DNA from 4 places in the Kitasatospora sp. NPDC088779 genome. Region 3 is predicted to be linked to each of the others. Evidence: riboswitches for the same ligand, from Rfam matches in the RefSeq annotation. Region 3 holds a riboswitch; each other region holds the start of a gene.
The links. Region 3 has a riboswitch for cobalamin ahead of AB0P03_RS37520 (ABC transporter substrate-binding protein). Riboswitches for the same ligand answer to the same signal wherever they lie in the genome.
Positions count from the first base shown of each region.

Region 1: linked by a shared signal. The riboswitch ahead of AB0P03_RS11700 (ribonucleoside-diphosphate reductase subunit alpha) and the one ahead of AB0P03_RS37520 (ABC transporter substrate-binding protein) in region 3 are both predicted to bind cobalamin.
Region 2: linked by a shared signal. The riboswitch ahead of AB0P03_RS20200 (CoA-acylating methylmalonate-semialdehyde dehydrogenase) and the one ahead of AB0P03_RS37520 (ABC transporter substrate-binding protein) in region 3 are both predicted to bind cobalamin.
Region 4: linked by a shared signal. The riboswitch ahead of AB0P03_RS20225 (peptidase) and the one ahead of AB0P03_RS37520 (ABC transporter substrate-binding protein) in region 3 are both predicted to bind cobalamin.

Region 1 is NZ_JBFBHW010000010.1:42,209-46,292, forward strand. It holds gene AB0P03_RS11700 (ribonucleoside-diphosphate reductase subunit alpha) at 1-2,067, opposite strand, end outside; cobalamin riboswitch at 2,259-2,402, opposite strand; gene AB0P03_RS11705 (hypothetical protein) at 2,846-3,895, shown strand; gene AB0P03_RS11710 (glycosyl hydrolase) at 4,036-4,084, shown strand, end outside.
Region 2 is NZ_JBFBHW010000019.1:126,845-130,928, forward strand. It holds gene AB0P03_RS20190 (hypothetical protein) at 1-201, shown strand, start outside; gene AB0P03_RS20195 (nitrilase-related carbon-nitrogen hydrolase) at 316-1,260, opposite strand; cobalamin riboswitch at 1,589-1,780, shown strand; gene AB0P03_RS20200 (CoA-acylating methylmalonate-semialdehyde dehydrogenase) at 1,996-3,495, shown strand; gene AB0P03_RS20205 (acyl-CoA dehydrogenase family protein) at 3,503-4,084, shown strand, end outside.
Region 3 is NZ_JBFBHW010000070.1:16,340-20,423, reverse strand. It holds gene tkt (transketolase) at 1-774, opposite strand, end outside; cobalamin riboswitch at 1,324-1,529, shown strand; gene AB0P03_RS37520 (ABC transporter substrate-binding protein) at 1,747-2,595, shown strand; gene AB0P03_RS37515 (iron chelate uptake ABC transporter family permease subunit) at 2,592-3,671, shown strand; gene AB0P03_RS37510 (ABC transporter ATP-binding protein) at 3,713-4,084, shown strand, end outside.
Region 4 is NZ_JBFBHW010000019.1:132,232-136,315, reverse strand. It holds gene AB0P03_RS20235 (hypothetical protein) at 1-20, shown strand, start outside; gene AB0P03_RS20230 (flagellar hook-length control protein FliK) at 200-679, opposite strand; gene AB0P03_RS20225 (peptidase) at 699-1,772, opposite strand; cobalamin riboswitch at 1,872-1,993, opposite strand; gene AB0P03_RS20220 (enoyl-CoA hydratase) at 2,070-2,846, opposite strand; gene mmsB (3-hydroxyisobutyrate dehydrogenase) at 2,843-3,760, opposite strand; gene AB0P03_RS20210 (enoyl-CoA hydratase/isomerase family protein) at 3,757-4,084, opposite strand, start outside.

The DNA of each region.
Region 1 (4,084 bases), on a different contig from region 3:
GCGGACCTCGGCGGGCAGCCAGCCCAGCTCCTGGACGGAGCCGTTGGCCTCGCGCAGGGCGTCGCGGGTCTGCTGGTCCCAGACGCCGAGCTCCTTGAGCTCGCGCACCAGGTACGGGTTGACCTGGAGGAACTCGCCGGACAGCGTCTCGCGCTTGAACAGGTTGGAGACCTGCGGCTCGATGCACTCGTAGACGCCGGCGATGGACGCGATGGTCGCGGTCGGCGCGATGGCCAGCAGCAGCGAGTTGCGCAGGCCGGTCTCGGCGATGCGGGCGCGCAGCGCGGTCCAGCGGTCGGCCCACTGCGGGGCGGCCGTCGGGAAGTGGTCGATGTGCAGCTCGCCGCGGGCGGCGCGGGTCTCGCCGTAGGCCTCGTGGCGGCCCAGCTGCTCGGCCAGGTCGGCGGAGCGCTCGTACGCGGTGAGCATGATGCGCTCGGCGATGAGGGTGGACAGTCGCGCGGCCTCGGCGGAGTCGAAGTCGATCCGCAGCTTGAAGAAGACGTCCTGGAGGCCCATCACGCCGAGGCCGACCGGGCGCCAGCGGGAGTTGGAGGTGCCGGCCTCGGTGGTCGGGTAGAAGTTGATGTCCACCACGCGGTCGAGGAACGTCACGGCGGTGCGGACGGTGGCGTCGAGGCGCTCCCAGTCCATGGCGCCGAGCAGGTCGTCGACGGAGGCCCCCGGGGCGACGTGGGCGCCGAGGTTGACCGAGCCGAGGTTGCAGACGGCGGTCTCGGAGTCGTCCGTGACCTCCAGGATCTCGGTGCACAGGTTCGAGGAGTGCACCGTGCGGCCGGGCAGCGCGGTCTGGTTGGCGGCGCGGTTGGAGGCGTCCTTGAAGGTCATCCAGCCGTTGCCGGTCTGCGCCAGGGTGCGCATCATCCGGGCGTACAGGGTCTGCGCGGGGATGGTGCGCACGGCCTTGCCGGCCAGCTCGGCCTTGCGGTAGGCCTCGTCGAAGTCGGAGCCCCACAGGTCGACGAGCTCGGGCACGTCGGCGGGGGAGAACAGCGACCAGTCCTCGTTGGCGTTGACCCGGCGCATGAACTCGTCCGGGATCCAGTGCGCCAGGTTGAGGTTGTGGGTGCGCCGCGCCTCCTCGCCGGTGTTGTCGCGGAGCTCCAGGAACTCCTCGATGTCGGCGTGCCAGGTCTCCAGGTAGACGCAGGCCGCGCCCTTGCGGCGGCCGCCCTGGTTGACGGCGGCGACCGAGGAGTCGAGGGTGCGCAGGAACGGGACGATGCCGTTGGACTTGCCGTTGGTGCCGCGGATCAGGCTGCCGCGCGAGCGGATGCGCGAGTAGGACAGGCCGATGCCGCCGGCGTGCTTGGACAGCCGGGCGATCTGCGCGTAGCGGTTGTAGATCGAGTCCAGGTTGTCCAGCGGGGAGTCGAGCAGGTAGCAGCTCGACATCTGCGGGTGCCGGGTGCCGGAGTTGAACAGGGTCGGCGAGGAGGTCAGGTACTCCAGCCGGCTCATCAGGCCGTACAGCTCGGCGACCTCGCGCACCGACTGCTCGCTGTCGCCGACCGCCAGGCCGCAGGCGACGCGGAGCAGGAAGTGCTGCGGGGTCTCGATGACCTTGCGGGTGATCGGGTGGCGCAGCAGGTAGCGGGACTGCACGGTGCGCAGGCCGAAGTACTCGAAGCGGTCGTCGCCGTGCGCGTCGATCAGCGCGTCCAGGGCGGCGGCGTGCTTGGTGACGAAGGCGGCGGTGGTGTCGCCGATCAGGCCCTCGGCGTGGCCGACGGCGATCGAGGCGGCGAAGGAGCGCGAGCCCTGGCTGTTCGCCTCGTCGACGATCTCCAGGGCGAGCAGCCGGGCGGCCAGCTTCGAGTACTGGGGGTCCTCGGCGATCATCGACGCGGCGGCGTCCACGGCCAGCCCGCGCAGCTCGGCGAAGTCCGAGCCGGCGTGGCGGCCGCGCAGCGCGGCGGCGGCGACATGGCCGGGGTCCACCTGGGGGAGATCGACGCTGCGGTCGGTGAGCAGCCGAAGGAGCGCGCCGCCGGGGTCGGAGACCGTCGGGTCGGTGGGGGCGGGGCCGGTGCCCTGGGCGGGCAGGGTGGCTGAGGCAGCGGTGGTCAAGGCGCTCTCTCCTGGCGGCGATCGGCGGCGGTGATCGGGGGGTACCGGGCCGTTCGGGGCAGGGGAGCACGGCACGTACGCAGGAAGCGTCGCGCGACAGTGGCGTCCCCGGCCCGCCCGCGAGGCCCGGAAGGTAGTTCTCGTGCTGGCGCGGCCTCTGCGGGAGGGCCCGTGCGCACACCGTCGGCAGGTACTCGGACTCGCGGGGCGGCTACTGGTAGCCGCCCGCTCACCGCTGCGGGGCAGTCCCGGATTCGCACCGGGTTCCCCTGCATCGACAGCAGGATTGAGCATACATCTAGTGGTGTCTCTCTGATGCGACCCCACATGTAGTACGGCGCGGTGTGTCGGAGCGATAACCGGTGGTGCCGGGAGGGGGCGGGTCGTGGCCTTGGGGCGCCTCGGATCCGGGCTTCCGGCGCCCTGATTCCGGGCTCCCGGCGCCCTGATTCCGGGCCCCGGCGTCCTGGTTTCGATACGGAACGGTCACCGGGCGGACCGGTTGCCGCGGGCATGCCCTACGATCTGGGCGCATGAGCGAGCGAAGCGCCGAGGGGCGCGTTTCGCGAAGCGATCATCGAGCGAAGCGAGGGGGCGCGTGAGCGACGGAACTGGCGCACCCGGGCAGGGTCCGCAGGGAACGCCTCCCCCCGGGCCGGGGGACGCGCACGGTCAGCAGCCGCCGGTGGTGCCCGGTCCGGTGTTGCCGCCGAGCGGGGGCTTCGGGCCGCCGCCGGCCTCGTACGGGCCTCCGGTGCCGCCCGCGCAGCCGGTGGCGCAGCCCGGTCCGCCGGGGCAGCCTCCGCTGCCGCAGCCGGGACCGCCAGGGCAGCAGCTGCCGCCGCAGTGGCAGCCGAACCCCCAGCCGCATCCCCAGCCGAACCCCCAGGCGCATCACCAGGCACACCCCCAGCTGCATCCGCAGTCGTACCCGCAGCCCCAGGCGCCGCAGCGCGCCGAGCCGAACTGGGAGGCGCTGGCGGACCGCAACGCGGCGGACGGCAAGCGCCGCCGCCGACTGCGGGCCCTCGGCGTGGCGGTCGCGGTCGTCCTGGTCGGCGGCCTGATCGCGGGCGGGGCGGTGCTGCTGACGAAGGGCGGCGGCGACAAGCCGGTCGCCGGGCCGATCGCCTCGGCCTCCAACCGGCCGTCCTCCGCCGCATCGGGTGCCGCCCGGAGTGCCGCGCCGAGTGCCGCCGCAACCCCGGGCGGGAACCCGTCCGGCACCCCGGGCGGAGCGCCGGACGACCCGTCGAAGCCGATCTGGGAGGCCGCCACCGACCCGGCGCCGCAGGACGCGGGGGCACTGTTCTCCGCGCTCCAGGTGACGGTCAACGGTGCCACCTGGAACCGGACCTTCGTCTCGCTGGACTCGCCCTGCTGGGACGGGAACTCGACGACCGGCGGGCTCGGCAAGGTCCTCGGTGACCAGGGCTGCCAGAAGGTGCTCCGGGCGACCTACGTCTCCGGCGACAGCGCGGTGACCGTCGGCGTCGCGGTCTTCGACCACAAGATCCAGGCCGAGACTTCGATGAAGAGCTACACCGGCCACCTCAAGGGCGCCGTCGCGCCGGGCGCGCCGGCCTTCTGCGCCACTCCGGGCTGCACCAACACGCACAACACCCTGGGCCGGTACGCCTACTTCACGGTCGAGGGCTCGGCGAAGGGCGGCGACACCGCCGACGCCACCGCCACCGCGGCGGCCGTCGGCTTCGGCGAGCACGTGAAGGGCCAGCTGCTCCAGCGCGCCAAGGCCGCGTCCGCGGCCGCGCCGGGTGCGCCGGGGGCCGCCGCGGCCGGCTGATCCGCCGTGGCACCCCGGCCCCGGCGGGTTCGCTCGCCGGTGCCGGGGGAGTGTGGCAGGCTCTCGGGGCAGTCATTCGCACGAGTGTTCCGGTTGTGTCCGCCTGGGCCGGTGCCGGCGAGCAACCGGAGGAGCGGTCCGTGGCCCTGCCCAGAGCCCTGCGCGGCAGGCCCGCCGTCCTGGCCGCGG
Region 2 (4,084 bases), on a different contig from region 3:
ATCACCTCGTCGGCGTCCGGTGCGGACGCTCAGTCCACCCCGCCCACCTGGGAGTTCGATGCCGTCCACGAGTCCGACGGCTACACCGTTTCGGCGGGCGCGTCGAAGCCCGGCCAGGGTGTGAGTGTGATGGTCGTCCTGCCCTGCCAGGCCCCGCCGTCCGCCGGTGCGGCTTCGCCCGCTCCGACGGCCACCACCTGAGGTCGGCGCGTCGGTCACGTCAACTACGCTACTGGAAAAGGTAGTTGGCGTCAGTCCCGGCACGTCGACTCGTGGCGGCGGGACGCCCCGGCGTGGGTGCGCCGGGGCGTCCGGTCAGGCGTCGGTGCGGCTCGTCGCGGTCAGCGGGGCGTACAGCTCGGGGCGGCGGGTGCGCAGGAGGCCGAACTCCCGCCAGTCCCGGCACTGGTCGAGGTCGAGGTCGGCGACGAGGACGGCGGGCCGGTCGCGCGGGGCGCGGAGCAGGATCCGGCCGTACGGGTCGGAGATGAACGACGAGCCGTAGAAGGTGGACCGGCCCTCCGTCCCGATCCGGTTGGGCACGATCATGAACAGCGCGTTGGCGAGGCCGTTGGCGCTGATGGCGTGCTCCCACATGGGCCGGGTGTCGAAGTCCGGGAGGTCCACCTCGGAGCCGATGGCGGTGGGGTGGACGAGGACTTCGGCGCCGCCGAGCGCGTAGGCGCGGGCGAGTTCGGGGAACCACTCGTCCCAGCAGGTGGGGAAGCCGAAGGCGGCGCCCTGGTGGGCCAGGACGGGGAACCCGCTGTCGCCGGGGCGGAAGCACAGGTCCTCGCGGTAGCCGGGGAAGGCCGGGATGTGGTTCTTCCGGGTTCTGGCGACGAGGGTGCCGTCGCGGTCCACGCAGACGGCCGTGTTGTAGCCGAGGCCGCCGTCCTCGGCGCGCTCGTACAGGGAGGCGTGGACGCTGATGCCGAGTTCGGCGGCGAGTTCGGCGGCGAGGCGGGTGGTGGGCCCCGTCTCGACGTCCTCCAGGTGGCGGGCGGCGCCCTCCCCCATCGGGTCGTCGGTGTTGCAGAAGTAGGGACTGCGGGTCAGCTCGGGCAGGCACACCATCGTCGCGCCCTGCGCGGCGGCGAGTGCCACGCCCTCGCGCAGCCGGGCGTCGTGCTCGGCCGGGTCGGTGTGCCAGCGCATCTGCACGAGCCCGACGCGCAGCGGCGCGCGTTCGGCCGGCCTGGTGCGGCCGGGGGAGCCGAGCGGGGAGCCGAAGGAGGTGAGGACGGCGTACGAGGTCACGGGCGGACCGTCCTCGTCTGCCGGCGGGACGTCCGGCAGGTGCGGGAGGCGGGGCCTCCGGCGGCCGTGCGGCCGGTGGTGGTGGACGTGGTCATGGGTGTTCCTTCTGTTCTCTGGTGCCGACGCGGCCCTGCGGTATAACTGAAAGTTCAGTCAGCTTTGCTGGCGTGGTGAAGAATCTAGCCATGCCGGAACGTTCCGGCAAGGGGGTGGCCTGCGAATGGTGGGCGGTTACGCGGTTACGCGGCTGCGCGGTGACCGGCGTCGGGCAGGGCTCGGCGCGGCGGAAACCCGATGGCGCAACGCGCGTGCGGGCCTCTGGACTTACTAGGACGTCCAACTATATGGTCGACGGCAGGTCCGCGGTGTCAGGGAAGCCGGTGTGAGTCCGGCACGGTCCCGCCACTGTGACCGGGGAGTTCGTCCTCGCAGACGAAGGCCACTGGCAGCCAGCCGGGAAGGCCTGGGGGCGTGCGGTGATCCGGGAGTCAGGATACCGGCCGCGGGTGTTCCGTGTTTTCCACGAGGATGGAGACGACACGCATGACTCCGGGCTGCTCCCGCTCCACTGCCGCTCCTGGTCGTCCCGTGCCGACGGCCGCCGGGGCCCCGACGCCCTGACGTTCCGTTCCGCCGCCGCACGCCCGTGCCGCGGGGCGCACCACCGTGTGCCCGCCGACCCGCGGCGGCCTCCGATCCTCCTCCTCTCCCCACCCTGTCGAGAGAAGGAACCCGATGGTCCGAGAACTGACCCACTTCGTCGCCGGCAAGCCCACCGCCGGCACCTCCGGTCGCTTCGGCGACGTGTACGACCCCAACACCGGCCGGGTGCAGGCCCGGGTGCCGCTGGCCAGCCGGGCCGAGGTCGAGGCGGTGATCGCCGACGCCGCGCAGGCTCAGCCCGGGTGGGCCGCGTGGAACCCGCAGCGGCGGGCCCGCGTCCTGCTGCGCTTCCTCCAACTCGTCGAGCAGGAGAAGGACGAGCTGGCCCGGCTGCTGTCCGCCGAGCACGGCAAGACCGTGGCCGATGCCCACGGGGACATCCAGCGCGGCCTGGAGGTCGTGGAGTTCGCCGCCGGCATCCCGCACCTGCTGAAGGGCGAGTTCAGCGACAACGCGGGCACCGGCATCGACGTGTACTCGATGCGCCAGCCGCTCGGCGTGGTCGCGGGCATCACGCCGTTCAACTTCCCGGTGATGATCCCGCTCTGGAAGGCCGCACCCGCCCTCGCCTGCGGCAACGCCTTCGTCCTCAAGCCCTCGGAACGCGACCCCTCGGTGCCGCTGCGCCTCGCCGAACTGCTCCTGGAGGCCGGGCTGCCGCCGGGCGTGCTGAACGTGGTCAACGGCGGCAAGGAGGCCGTGGACACCCTGCTGGAGGACCCGCGGGTGCAGGCGGTCGGGTTCGTCGGCTCCACGCCGATCGCCCAGTACGTCTACGCCACCGCCGCCGCGCACGGGAAGCGGGCGCAGTGCTTCGGCGGTGCCAAGAACCACCTGGTCGTGATGCCGGACGCCGACCTCGACCAGGCCGCGGACGCGCTGATCGGCGCCGGCTACGGCTCGGCCGGCGAGCGCTGCATGGCGATCTCGGTGGCCGTCCCGGTGGGGGAGGAGACCGCCGACGCCCTGGTGGCCAAACTGGTCGAGCGGATCGCCGCGTTGAAGGTCGGGCGCTCGGACGACCCGGCGGCGGACTTCGGCCCGCTGGTCGGCGCCGACGCGCTGGAGCGGGTCCGCGGCTACCTGGACCTCGGGGTCGAGGAGGGCGCCGAACTCGTGGTCGACGGGCGGGACTTCCGGCTGGAGGGGCACGAGGGCGGCTACTTCCTCGGCGCCTCGCTGTTCGACCGCGTGACTCCCGACATGCGGATCTACCGGGAGGAGATCTTCGGCCCCGTCCTGACCGTGCTCCGCGCCGCCGACTACGAGGAGGCGCTGCGCCTGCCCAGCGAGCACGAGTTCGGCAACGGCGTGGCCGTCTACACCCGGGACGGCGACACGGCGCGGGACTTCGCGCGCCGGGTGAACACCGGCATGGTCGGCGTCAACGTGCCGATCCCCGTGCCGGTCGCGTACCACACCTTCGGCGGCTGGAAGCGCTCCGGGTTCGGCGACCTCAACCAGCACGGGCCGGACTCGATCCGCTTCTACACCCGCACCCGCACCGTCACCTCGCGCTGGCCCTCCGGGGTCAAGGAGGGCGCGAGCTTCACCATCCCGACGATGGGCTGAGGGCGCCGTGCACGACCTCACAGAGGACCAGCTCGCCATCGCGGCGACCACCCGGGCCTTCGCCCGCGAACACCTGGCGCCGAACGCGGTCGCGTGGGACCAGGCCAAGCACTTCCCGGTGGACGTGCTGCGCAAGGCGGCGGACGTCGGCCTGGCCGGTGTCTACGTCCGCGAGGAGTCCGGCGGCTCCGGACTCACCCGCGCCGACGGCGTGCTCGTGTTCGAGGCGCTGGCCACCGGCTGCCCGTCCATCGCCGCCTACCTGTCCATCCACAACATGGTCGCCTGGATGATCGACCGTTACGGCGACGACGCCCAGCGCGCCCGGTGGCTGCCGGGCCTCAGCGCCATGGCGACCCCCGCCAGCTACTGCCTCACCGAGCCCGGCGCGGGCTCGGACGCGGCGGCACTGACCACCCGCGCCCGCCGGGACGGGGACCACTGGGTCCTCGACGGCGTCAAGCAGTTCATCTCGGGCGCCGGCGTCTCCCGGGTCTACCTGGTGATGGCCCGCACCGGCGGGCCGGGGGCCGGCGGGGTGTCCGCGTTCGTCGTCGAACGCGACGACGCCGGCGTCTCGTTCGGGCCC
Region 3 (4,084 bases):
CACGTCGACGTCTTCGACGTAGCGGCCGGTGCGCGTCCAGTCCACGGTCTGCACGTGCCAGCCGTAGGCGGCGTAGCGGGCCGGGACGTCCTCGCTGAAGGAGATGTCGGTGTCGTCCTCGATGGAGATGTGGTTGGAGTCGTAGAAGACGATGAGGTCGCCGAGTTCCTGGTGCCCTGCCAGGGAGGCGGCCTCGCCGGTGACGCCCTCCATCATGTCTCCGTCGGAGGCGATCACGTAGACGTGATGGTCGAAGGGGCTGGTGCCCGCTTCGGCGTCCGGGTCGAGGAGACCACGTTCGCGGCGGGCGGCCATCGCCATGCCCACCGCGCTGGCCAGGCCCTGGCCCAGCGGGCCGGTGGTGATCTCCACGCCGGGGGTGTGCCGGTGTTCGGGGTGCCCGGGGGTGGCGGAGCCCCAGGTCCGGTAGGCCTGCAGGTCCGAGAGTTCCAGGCCGTAGCCGGCCAGGTAGAGCTGGATGTAGAGGGTCAGGCTGGAGTGGCCGCAGGAGAGCACGAAGCGGTCCCGTCCCAGCCACCGGTCGTCGCCGGGGTCGTGGCGCATGACGTTCTGGAACAGCAGGTACGCCAGTGGGGCCAGGCTCATCGCGGTGCCCGGATGGCCGTTGCCGACCTTCTGCACCGCGTCGGCGGCCAGCAGCCGCACGGTGTCCACCGCCCGCGCGTCGACCTCGTCCCACCCTGTCCGCCCTGCCACCGGATCCGCGAGGGATTCGTCGCGCCGCGCGGTAGCGTCGTTCTGGTCGTTCGCCATGCCGTTGCTCCTTCGTCTCGGCTTGTCGTCCATCGTTCCTCCGGCACTGGGCGGGCACGACCGCCGGGCCGTCGCCCGCGTGATTGCTGGTGATGTACGAACTATCCCCAGGGGTGGCGCTCTGTCCGGCACGACACACCCTTTCGGTGAGCCGCTCCGCCTCGTCGCTTGCCCCCGAAGTGGGGGAACACACCCCTGACCACCCGTCGCAGGTCCGCGGGAGGGCGTGCGCGGGGCCCCCTTCGACGGCCCGGTGCCTCCGCCGCCGAGCAGGGTCGGTGACGGCGTGCTCGATCCGCTCGACGCCGACGACCAGCCGCGTCTCCGCCCGCCGGCCGAGTGGCGGCGCCCTACTTCCCCGTCACGTGCCCGGACGAGGTCCTGGACCACCACCTGCGGCACTACGCCGTCGAGTTCAGGAACTGGATCGTCGCCGCCGCCCGCACCTGAGACCCCCGACCGGGCCCCGTGGCCGATCCCTCCCGCAACCCCGGGAACGGTCCAGACGACCATCCCACGGGCTGGCCAGCACCGACCTGACCACGCCTGATACCTTGCCATCGCCGTGGTGTACGGGAAACCGGTCTGAGTCCGGTGCGGCCCTCGCCACTGTTGCCGCGGAGTTCCGCGGCCCTCGCTGACCGGCTTTTCCAGCGGTCAGGGCCACTGGGCGGGTTGGAAGAGCCGTCCGGGAAGGTCGGCCGCGGCGCGTTGATGCGGAAGCCAGGAGACCGGCCACGGCGCTACATGTTCCACGAGGGTTTTGGAGAACACGTGCCCAGCGGTCTGCCGTATCCGTTCCGTTCCATATGTTCCGTACGTCCCACAGGTCCGATACGTGTCGGCCGGGCGGTCGCGGCCTTCCTGTTCATCGGCATGCTCGGAGCTTGCACGGGCGCCCCCGCGCCCACCACGTCCGGCGGGACGACCGGAACTGCCGCGCCGGTCAGCGTCGACAATTGCGGGACCACCGTGACGGTCGGCGCGCCGCCCGACCGGCTGGTGACGCTCAACGAGGGTGCCACCGAGGTGGCCCTGGCCCTCGGCCTGCAGTCCCGCATGGCCGGTACCGCCTACCTCGACGATTCCATCCCGGAGAAGTGGAAGGCTGCCTACGACTCCGTCCCGGTGCTCTCCAAGGACTACCCGACGAAGGAGAAGCTCCTCGCGGCCCGTCCCGACTTCCTGTACGCCTCCTACTCCAGCGCGTTCACCGACAAGGTCGCGGGCACCCGGGGGGAACTGCGCGGCCAGGGCATCCCGTCGTACCTGTCCCCGTTCGGCTGCTCGGACAAGAGCCAGGTGCCGCCGACGACCTGGCAGGCGGTGTGGGGCGAACTGAACGACGTCGCCAAGGTCTTCGGTGTCACGGAGCGGGCCGCCGCGATCCAGCAGCAACAGGAGCAGCAGCTGGCCGAGTTCACGGCGACGGCCGCGGGCAAGGGCTTGAAGGTCCTGTGGTACGACTCGGACACCAAGGCGCCGTTCGTCGGGGCCGGCCACGGCGGACCTCAACTCGTTCTCGATGCCGTGGGCGCCCGCAACGTCTTCGGGGACCTGTCCGGTGGCTGGCAGAACGTGAGCTGGGAGAAGGTCGTCGCGGCGGACCCGGACGCCATCGTGGTCGCGGACGCCGGCTGGGACACGGCCCAGTCCAAGATCGACTACTTGGAGAACGACCCGGTGCTGAGCAAGCTCACCGCCGTACAGCGCAAGGCTTTCGTGGTGGTGCCGTTCTCGGAGTCGACTCCCGGCGTGCTGCTCGCCGACGGTGCCGCCCGGGTGTCCGCGGGACTGGGCCGACTGCACCCGGGTTCATGACCGCGCCCCACCCCGCCGTCGCGCGGCCCCCTGGTCCGGGCCGCGCGACGGCGGCCCTGGCCATCGGTGCGGCCCTGCTCCTGGCCACCGTGCTCCTCGGCCTCGCCGTGGGCTCGCAACACGAGCCGGTCCGGACGGTGATCGACGTCGTGGTGCGCCGTCTCGGGCTGGGCAACCCGCACGTGACGCTGCTGGACGACCAGATCGTCTGGCAGTTGCGGCTGCCCCGGGTTCTGGGAGCGGCTGCCACCGGCGCCGGCCTCGCGGTCTGCGGTGCGGTGTTGCAGACGCTGACCGGGAACGACCTGGCCGATCCCTTCCTGCTCGGGATCTCGGACGGAGCCGCCGCCGGCGCGGTCACCGTGATCGTCCTCGGCGTCGGCGTGTCCGGCGCCGTGGGCACCGGCGCGGTGTCCACGGCGGCCTTCGCCGGTGCCCTGCTAGCCGCCGTCGTCGTCCTGGCACTGGCCGGCGCGCGCACCCGGTCGCTACCGACCACCCGGACCGTGCTCGCCGGCATCGCGGTGGGACAGATGTGCGGGGCCTACACCTCGTTCGTCGTGCTGGTCCTCGGGGACCGCAACGCGGCGCGCGGTGTCATGGAGTGGACGCTGGGCTCGGTCGCCGGCGTGCGGTGGCCCACCGCCGTCTTCCTGACCGCGGTCGCGCTGGCCGGTGTCACGGTCCTGGCCTCCTCGGCCCGCGACCTGGACGCCTTCGCGTTCGGCGAGACCGCCGCCCGCTCCCTCGGCGTCCACGTCGAGCGCACCCGTTGGGTCCTCGTCGCCACCGCCGCGCTGGTAACCGCGTGCCTGGTCGCCCACACCGGCGTCATCGGGTTCCTCGGCCTGGTCGTACCGCATGTCGTCCGTCTCGTCTGCGGCCCGCGCCACGCCCTCCTGCTGCCCGTGTCGGCACTGGTGGGCGCTTCCCTCCTGGTGGGCAGCGACATCGTGGCGCGCTCGGTCCTCCCCGACCGGGAGATCCCCGTCGGCGTCATCACGGCCGGGCTCGGAGCGCCCTTCTTCGCCTGGCTGCTGTGGCGCCAGGGGCGGGCCGACGGGAGGGGGCAGTGACGGTGACGCCCCCCGCCGAGCTGCGCACGGAGGGACTTCGTGTGAGCATCGGCGGAGCCACGCTGCTGGACGCGGTCTCGCTCGCGTTCGCCCCCGGCCGGATCACGGGCCTGCTCGGACCCAACGGCGCCGGGAAGACCACCTTGCTGCGCGCGGTCGCCGGACTGACCCGGCCGAGCGAGGGTCGGGTCCTCCTGGACGGAGAGGATCTCCACGCACTCACGGCCCGCCGACGAGCACGACAGGTGGCCTTCATGGAGCAGCAGGCGGACACCCGGCTGTCGCTGCCGGTCCGTCAGGTCATCGATCTCGGCCGCACGCCGCACCGCAGCCGCTGGCCCGTGCCGGCGAACTCCGCCACCGACGCCCACGAGCGGTCCGTGTTCGCCGCAGCCGTGGCCGCAGCCGACGTC
Region 4 (4,084 bases), on a different contig from region 3:
CCGGCCTGCCCCACTGCTGAACCACCCGATGACCCACAGCGGCCCCGCGCACCGACCCCGGCGCGCGGGGCCGCTCGCACAGCTGCTGACCGAACAGCTCGCCCGGCGGCGCCGAACGTCCCGCACCGTCTGAACTCTGAACCGCCGGTGCCCCGGCCCCCCTTCCGGAGGGGCCGGGGCACCGGGGTGTCTCCGGAGGTCAGGGCGCGGTGACGCCCGGCTGGGCGCCGGCGCCGAAGGACCAGCCCTCGACGTCGCCGGGCGCCGGGTTGTAGCTGCCCGCGCCGAGGTTGCTGTACGACCAGGGGCCGCCGTGCTGGGCGTGCCAGTACGACCAGTAGGCGCTGCCGGTGGGGTTGGTGCAGGTCGTCGGCAGGGCGTTGATGGTGCAGACGAAGCCCGGGTAGCGCGGGTGGAAGGTGTACGCGAACCCGGCGCCGGTCAGCGCGGCCAGGCCGCTGGCCGGGTCGCCGGGTGCGCAGCCGGTCTGGATGCCGCCGCCGACGGCGGTGAAGTCGACCACGACGGTGACGCCGGTGGTGCCGTCGCAGGCGGCGGCCCGCGCCTGCGGGGCCTGGACGACGGAGGCGCCGAGCAGTCCGGCGGTGAGGGCAGCGGCGGCGGCGATCGACCCGAGGGTGCGGCGGGCCGGGCACGCGGGCGCCATGGTGTCGGTCATCGGAGCTCTCCTCGCGGGGTCAGCGGGTGGTCGCCGGGCAGGCCGGCACGGGCGCGTCCGGGCGGCCACCGGCGGCGGAGAGGGTGGCCAGCGGGGTGCCCGCGAGGCCGAGGACGGCCTGCGCCGTGGCCCGGGCTCCGGTGGCCGGGTTGAAGCCGGTCGCGTCGTAGGCGACCGCCCCGCGCACGCCCGGGTCCGTGGCGCAGCCCTGCTGGAGCTTGACCAGGCTGCTCCAGCCCTTGAGGCCGGCCCCGAAGCGTCCGCCGGCCAGCAGCGCTTGCGTGGCGAGGCCGGTGGTGTTGGCGTTGGACGCGGCGGCCCCGGCGGCCGAGAAGCCGCCGTCGGCGTTCTGGTGGGCGGTCAGCCAGCCGAGTCCGGCGTCGGCCTTGGCGGTGCGGCCGGTCGCGGCGAGGGCCTGGGCGGCGAGCGCGGTGGCGTCCGGGTCGCTGGCGCAGGTGGCCTGGCCGAAGGCGACCGGGTACCCGCCGTCCGCGCACTGGCTGTTGGCGAGGAAGTCGACGGCCGTCGCCGGGGCCCCACCGGCCGTGCGGTGCAGGGCGATCACGGCCAGGGACTGGCCGAAGGCGTTGCTGTAGTCGCCCCACTGCGAGCGGTCGGAGAACCGGCCCTCGGCGGTCTGGAGCGAGCGCAGGCGGGCCGGCAGGTCGACGCCGCCGAAGGCCGTCGGGTTCCCGCCGCGCACCTCGACGGCGAGCAGCAGCTTGGCGGTCGCGCCCGCGTAGGCCTCGGTGATGCCGTCGCCGAGGTAGCCGCTGATGACCTCGGGCTTGGCCAGCCAGGCGGTGGCCTTCGCAGCGGCCTGGTCGGAGCTGTGCGAGGCGGCGAAAGCCAGCACGGCGTCGATGGTCAGGCCCTGGTCGGGGTAGGCGGTCCCGTTGAAGACGGACTCGAAGTGGTCGCCGTCGACGAGTTGGCGGGCGAGCCAGCCGCCCGCGGCGGCGTCGGGGCGGACCGTCGGGGACGAAGTCGCGGCGGCAGGTGCCGCGTGGGCGGCAGCGGCCGCCGGGAGGACGGTGGCGAGGGCGAGCGCGGGTATCGCGAAGAGGCGCAGGGGGCGTCGGAACGAGGACACGGTGGGCCTTTCCGGGCCCGCGCGCAGGGGCCCGGAGGACGGCGGCAACAAGCCGGGCAGCCCTCGGAGCTCCGGCCCGCAGACCACGACGGGAGGAGGGGACGACACACCTCCGCCGCCGGGTACTCGGGCTCGCCGCCGACATCGGATCGGCGGCCTACCGTTGCGGGTCAGCGCCGGATTCGAACCGGACTTCCCCCAGCGGCGGAGTCACAACATGACGGCCCATCATGGCGAGACGGAGAAGTCCCGGTCAAGGGATCGTCCGCCGCATCGCGCCGCGAACCGCTCGGACCGTCAGCGGTGAAGGAACTCCGGTGGGCGCTTCTCGGCGAAGGCCGCCATGCCCTCCTTCTGGTCCGCCGTGGCGAACGTGGCGTGGAACAGTCGCCGTTCGAAGCGCACGCCCTCGGCGAGCGTGGTCTCGTACGAGCGGTTGACGCTCTCCTTGAGCATGACGGCCGCCGGGGTGGACATCGCCGCGATCGTCTCGGCCACCGCCAGGGCCTCGGCCTGCAGTTGGCCCGCCGGGACGATGCGGGAGACCAGGCCGGCCCGCTCGGCCTCCTCGGCGCCCATCATCCGGCCGGTCAGACAGAGTTCCATCGCCTTCGCCTTGCCGACCGCCCGGGTCAGCCGCTGCGAGCCGCCGATGCCGGGGATCACGCCGAGCTTGATCTCCGGCTGCCCGAACTTCGCGGTGTCCGCCGCCAGGAGGACGTCGCACAGCATCGCCAGCTCGCAGCCGCCGCCCAGCGCGTAGCCCGCCACCGCCGCCACCACCGGCTTGCGCAGCGCGGCGAAGCGGTCCCAGGCGGCGAACCAGTCGCCGAGGTAGGCGTCGACGAAGTCGAGCGACTGCATCTCCTTGATGTCGGCGCCGGCCGCGAAGGCCTTCTCGGAGCCGGTGATCACCAGCGCGCCGATCTCCGGGTCACGGTCGAACTCCGTTGCCGCCTGCACGACTTCGTTCATCAGCAGGGTGTTGAGCGCGTTCAGCGCCTTGGGCCGGTCGAGCGTGATCAGCCCCACCCGGCCCTTGCGCTCGACCAGGATCGTCTCGTAGCCGGTCACTTGCCGTCCTCCCGCAGGGTGGTGATGATCGCCGAGAAGTCCAGGCCGGCGCCGCTGTCGGCCTGAGCGAAGTCCGCGTACAGCTGTGCCGCCCTGCGTCCGAGGTCCGTGGGCAGGCCCGCGGCGTCGGCGGCCCCGGCGGCGAGTCCGAGGTCCTTGGCCATCAGGGCGGCGGCGAACCCGGCCGCGTAGTCGCGGTTGGCCGGGCTGGTCGGCACCGGCCCGGGGACGGGGCAGTTGGTGGTGAGCGCCCAGCACTGGCCGGAGGCGGTCGAGGCGACGTCGTAGAGGGCCTGGTGGCTGAGCCCGAGGCTCTCTCCGAGCACGAAGGCCTCGCTGACCGCGATCATCGAGATGCCCAGGATCATGTTGTTGCAGATCTTCGCGGCCTGCCCCGCTCCGGGGGATCCGCAGTGCACGACCTTGCGGCCCATCGCCTCCAGCACCGGTCGAGCCGCCTCGAAGTCCGGCTCGGCGGCTCCGACCATGAAGGTGAGGCTCGCGGCCGTGGCACCGACCACCCCGCCGGAGACCGGCGCGTCCACCGCCCGGTGCCCGGCGGTCACGGCCAGGTCGTGCGCCGCCCGGGCGTCCGCGACGTCGATCGTGGAGCAGTCGACGAAGAGCGTTCCCGGGCGGGCGGCGGGCAGCAGGTCCGCGTAGGCGGCCAGCACGTGCCGGCCGGCCGGCAGCATGCTGATGACGACGTCGGCCTCCCGCACCGCCTCGGTCGCGGACCGCGCCGGACGGACGCCGCCCTCCTCCGCCCGCCGCAGCGCCTCGGGTGCCAGGTCGTAGCCGGTCACGGTGTGCCCGGCCTCGGCGAGGTTGGCGGCCATCGGGCCGCCCATGTTGCCGAGGCCGATGAATCCGATGACTCCGTTGAATCCGTTGACTCCGTTGCGGTGGGTCACCAGCGCTCCAGGGGTGTGGCGGGGGCCAGGCCGAGTTCCCGGTCGCCGAGCGGGGCGAAGTAGCGGGCCACCGCGGCGGGCCCGACGGCGCTCAGCGTCGACGGGTTCCACCGCGGGGAACGGTCCTTGTCGATGACCTGGGCGCGGATCCCCTCGGCCAGGTCCGGTGTGGAGAGCGCCGCGCAGGAGGTCCGGTACTCCTGGTCGAGGACGGCCTCCAGCGGACCGAGGGTGCGGGCCCGGCGCAGCGCCGCCAGGGTGGCCTTCACGGCGGCGGGCGAGTTGGCGGCGATCCGGTCCGCGGCCTCCTTGGCCTCCGGTTCG